2 regions of the Bacillus sp. MT94 genome follow, and region 1 is predicted to be linked to the other one. Evidence: riboswitches for the same ligand, from Rfam matches in the RefSeq annotation. Region 1 holds a riboswitch; the other holds the start of a gene.
What was found. Region 1 has a riboswitch for cyclic di-AMP ahead of AC1Q51_RS15035 (SipW-dependent-type signal peptide-containing protein). Riboswitches for the same ligand answer to the same signal wherever they lie in the genome.
Positions count from the first base shown of each region.

Region 1 (2,204 bases):
TTGCGTATAGTGAAGAAAATACTGTTCCAAATCGTACTTCTTTCCCTTCTGTACTTCCTTGTACATGTTCGATACCCATTCCATTTAATGCCGGATTCCCGTTTAGTTCAGATGTCGTAATCGTTATAAATCCTAGTAAAAACACCATAAAAAGTGACACGAAAAGGATGCGGCCTTGTTTTTTATTTCCGACCATTCGTCCGTACGTAAATGGAAGTGCTGTTGGTAATAACATCATAAGCATCATTTGCAAAATATTACTCATTTGTCCTGGATTTTCGAAAGGATGCGTAGAGTTTGCTCCGAAAAATCCACCGCCGTTATTTCCAAGTTCCTTAATGGAAACGAATGATGCAACAGGTCCACGTAAAATACTTTGCTTTGCACCTTCAATCGTTTGTGCTGTAACCGCCCCATCTAACGTTTGTGGTACACCAAGTGCGACAAAAACTAGTGCCGCAATAAATGCGATAGGAAGAAACACTCTCGTTAACGCTCTCGTAAAATCAACGAAAAAGTTACCAAGTTCTTTTCCAGCAAGTCCTCTTATAAAAGCCATAACGAGCGCTAATGTCGTTGCTGGTGCCGCAAACATTAAAAATGTAATTCCGATTAATTGTGATAAATAAGATAAACCATTTTCACCGCTATAATGCTGTAAGTTTGTATCAGCCATAAAACTAATTGCTGTATTAAAAGCGAGCGTAGGCTCCATCCCTTCAATATGCGCTGGATTTAGTGGCAGCACACCTTGTAATCTGAAAATGAAGTATACGACAACGATCATAAATCCATTTAATAAAACTAATGATAATGCGTACTGTTTCCACGTTTGATTGTATGCTTTTACACCCGTAATTTTAAAAATAAGTTTTTCAAAAGGCCCGAATACTTTATCTAACGTTTTGCTACCTTGAAAAGCTTTTTCTAAATAAATCCCCGTTGGCTTTGCTACTAAAATAAACAAGAGCATTGTAATAATGACTGCAACCCAAATCATAATGAATGATTCCCCCTAATTAAAACTTCTCTGGATTTAATAATGCATACACTAAATACACTGTAATTGCTGCGACAATAACCGATAAGACAATCATCATGATTGCTTTCCTTCTTTCACAACTTTATCTGACCAACTTGCAAGACTTGCCATCGATGCAACTAATAAAATAAAAATCCCGACCATTACAACATCTAACATAACTATCCCTCTCTTCTTTTTTGTAAAAATTTACCATCAAAATATTAAAAAAGAACACTGAGCTCTACTCAGTGTTCAAAAAATGAACAACAAAAAGTAAACCTCCTCTCTAAACGCTTACGAGGTTAGCTGTCGGATTCGGGCCTAAAGAGTAGCCCTACTTTCAAAACTGAAAGATTCACCCCAAGTGACGATGCACAAAATTGGTTCCCCCGCTCCATTTCTGGAACTCAGCGATTTTAGGTTTTTTTGGAAATTTTATGAATGATTTATGAGAGTAAATATACTCCTCTATATTTCACTTGTAAAGGGGTAAATTGCTGAAAATAATAATATTTACATTCATTTAAACGCTTACATTGAAGATTATTACTATTATTTCATCTATTTTCTTTATTTCTCTTTTCTTTTCTTAAAAATGACCTTTTAAATATGAAATAAAAAGAGCGAATGACATGAAGTGCATAGCCTGTTGCACTCAGCATTCGCTCTTTTTTATTCAACCTTTATTCTCCTCTTAAAAATGCACGTAAATTTCTCCCACGAATATAAACTTGTGTCAATTCTGCATGTAGCTGCTCATACTCGGTAATATCCATCTCTAAATACAAAGCATCTTTTGACGGTAATATAATATATGGCCCGGGAAAAAGAGGATCAATCTGAACCAATTCTTGAACTCGCTCTACCGATACTGCCCAACGATTTGCTATATCTCCAAGTAATAGTACCTTCATCATTTCTTCCCCCGCCCTATTCAAAAAATAAAAAAGAAATATTATCACAATTTGTAAACACGACAAACTTAGCTCCAATTGTTTCATAGAGCCTCGCTGGATATCGTTTATTCCTTGTAACAACAGTAATAGGTGCTTGAAAAAAAAAACGAATGTGTTCTGTGAAGAAACTAACGATTGGAAGCTCATCCCCTAGTAAAATGACCTTCTTAATACACTCACAAATACTAGTAAAATCCTGCTCCTTACTACAACTATAAGTCCAA
Region 1 is NZ_JBXAEZ010000003.1:646,002-648,205, forward strand. Features, by position in the region: gene kdpA (potassium-transporting ATPase subunit KdpA) at 1-1,000, opposite strand, end outside; gene kdpF (K(+)-transporting ATPase subunit F) at 1,020-1,100, opposite strand; gene AC1Q51_RS15035 (SipW-dependent-type signal peptide-containing protein) at 1,097-1,201, opposite strand; cyclic di-AMP (ydaO/yuaA leader) riboswitch at 1,302-1,447, opposite strand; gene AC1Q51_RS15040 (hypothetical protein) at 1,582-1,704, opposite strand; gene AC1Q51_RS15045 (hypothetical protein) at 1,708-1,941, opposite strand; gene AC1Q51_RS15050 (hypothetical protein) at 1,955-2,204, opposite strand, start outside.

Region 2 (2,204 bases), on a different contig from region 1:
GACAACGTTAATGCGTGCACCAATTGGACCAATCCGTGAAAGTGAAGGCGGCCGTGATTTTATCCGTAATGTGTTTGAGGAATCTGTACAAATCATGAGAGTATTAGGAGCTCCAGTAAAGGCTAATATTGCCCAGGAACATATGAAAACGATTGATAAAATTTCGTATGATATGAAGTCATCAATGCAACGTGATATGGAAAAGGGGTCGTTTATTGAAGGGAAGCACTTGCAAGGATATTTACTGGATGTAGCAGAGAAATTTTCTATAGCGGCACCATTATTAGAATCTATATATCAAAATTTAAAGGTGTATGAAGAGATGACCTTTAACAAATCTGTAATAGAATTAGATGTATGAAAAAATAAAAAAGATAGCAATATATAAGTGTATTGCTATCTTTTTTATTTTTTTGTATGACAAATTATTTATTTCTTTTCGTTCTATCTGTCAAATTTATTTCCTGTTCACGTTTACCATATAACTGATTAATTTCATTTGCTACTGCATCTAAATATGAATCGGAAAAAATAGGCTTCTTTTCTTTAGACATATGGGTCTCCTTTGCGGATTTTTTAGTATTCATTATGTATATTTCTCAGTGGATTATGCACAATCATTTTAATTTTTTTCTTATTAAAAATTTTTGTTTACTTTTTGAAAATAAAGGAGTATTATAATCCACAGTTTCAATTTTCTAAATCGCTGAAACCGCATGGTACGGGGGACCCGTTTTTACGGATTAGTACATAATCCGATGGGGTGAATCCTTAAAAAAGGTAGGGCTACTCATAGGCCCGAATCCGACAGCTAACCTCGTAAGCGTTATATTGAGAAGGAAGGTGGAGCTTGTGCGACAAAAAAAATAATGTCTACAAGTCTATTTCGCTATGGCTTGTAGACATTTTTTGTTTTCTGAGTAAATAGTTTACTGGCTGCAACAAGCAGAAAAGTTCGTACAAAATTATTGGAGAGTGGACAGCATTGGTTTCATCTATTAAAAGATTTTTAATTGGAAGACCGTTAAAATCAACAGAGCTTGGAGAACAAAAGCTTAATAAAACGAAAGCTTTAGCTATTTTATCTTCTGACGCATTGTCATCAGTTGCTTACGGTCCAGAGCAAATTTTAATTGCTTTAGCAGGTGTTGGAGCGATCGCTTATTGGTATTCCATTCCGATCGCTGTTGGGGTATTAGTATTATTGACAGCCCTTATTTTATCTTATCGTCAAATTATTTTTGCTTATCCGCATGGCGGGGGAGCGTATGTTGTATCAAAAGAAAATTTAGGGATGAATCCAGGCTTAATTGCTGGAGGGTCTTTATTAGTTGACTATATTTTAACTGTTGCGGTAAGTGTGTCCGCTGGTACAGATGCAATTACGTCTGCGTTTCCTAGCTTACATGCACACAACGTAATTATTGCGGTTATATTTGTTATATTAATTACGATATTAAATTTAAGGGGAGTAACGGAGTCAGCTTCCGTTTTAGCATATCCTGTTTATTTATTCGTTTTAGCACTATTTATATTAATTGGTGTGGGCATATATAATATTTTAACTGGTCATGTTTCACCCACTTTACATGCGCCGATTGGTACACCAGTTGCAGGGATTAGTTTATTTTTATTACTAAGAGCATTTGCATCAGGTAGTTCTGCTTTAACAGGTGTTGAAGCAATTTCAAATGCAATTCCGAACTTTAAAGATCCTGCGCCAAACAATGCTGCAAAAACATTGCTTGCAATGGGTGCATTACTTGCTGTGTTATTTTCAGGAATTGTATTTTTAGCTTATTATTACGGAGTGACTCCGAGTAAAGAAGTAACAGTTGTTTCTCAAATTGCTGAACAAACATTTGGACGTAATTTCATGTACTATTTCATACAAGGTACAACAGCTTTAATATTAATTCTTGCTGCTAATACAGGTTATTCTGCATTTCCTTTATTAGCGGTTAACCTTGCAAAAGATAAATTCATACCGAGAATGTTTACGATTAGAGGAGACCGTCTAGGTTACTCAAACGGTATTATAATACTTGGAGTTGCTTCGATTATTTTAATTGTAGCTTTCCAAGGACAAACAGAACATTTAATTCCGTTATATGCAGTAGGTGTATTTATTCCATTTACACTTTCTCAAACAGGGATGGTATTAAAGTGGCTTCGCGAAAAACCTGAAGGATGGGCTTTAAAAT
Region 2 is NZ_JBXAEZ010000001.1:136,317-138,520, forward strand. Features, by position in the region: gene panE (2-dehydropantoate 2-reductase) at 1-361, shown strand, start outside; gene AC1Q51_RS00635 (hypothetical protein) at 426-554, opposite strand; cyclic di-AMP (ydaO/yuaA leader) riboswitch at 695-841, shown strand; gene AC1Q51_RS00640 (APC family permease) at 986-2,204, shown strand, end outside.
Region 2: linked by a shared signal. The riboswitch ahead of AC1Q51_RS00640 (APC family permease) and the one ahead of AC1Q51_RS15035 (SipW-dependent-type signal peptide-containing protein) in region 1 are both predicted to bind cyclic di-AMP.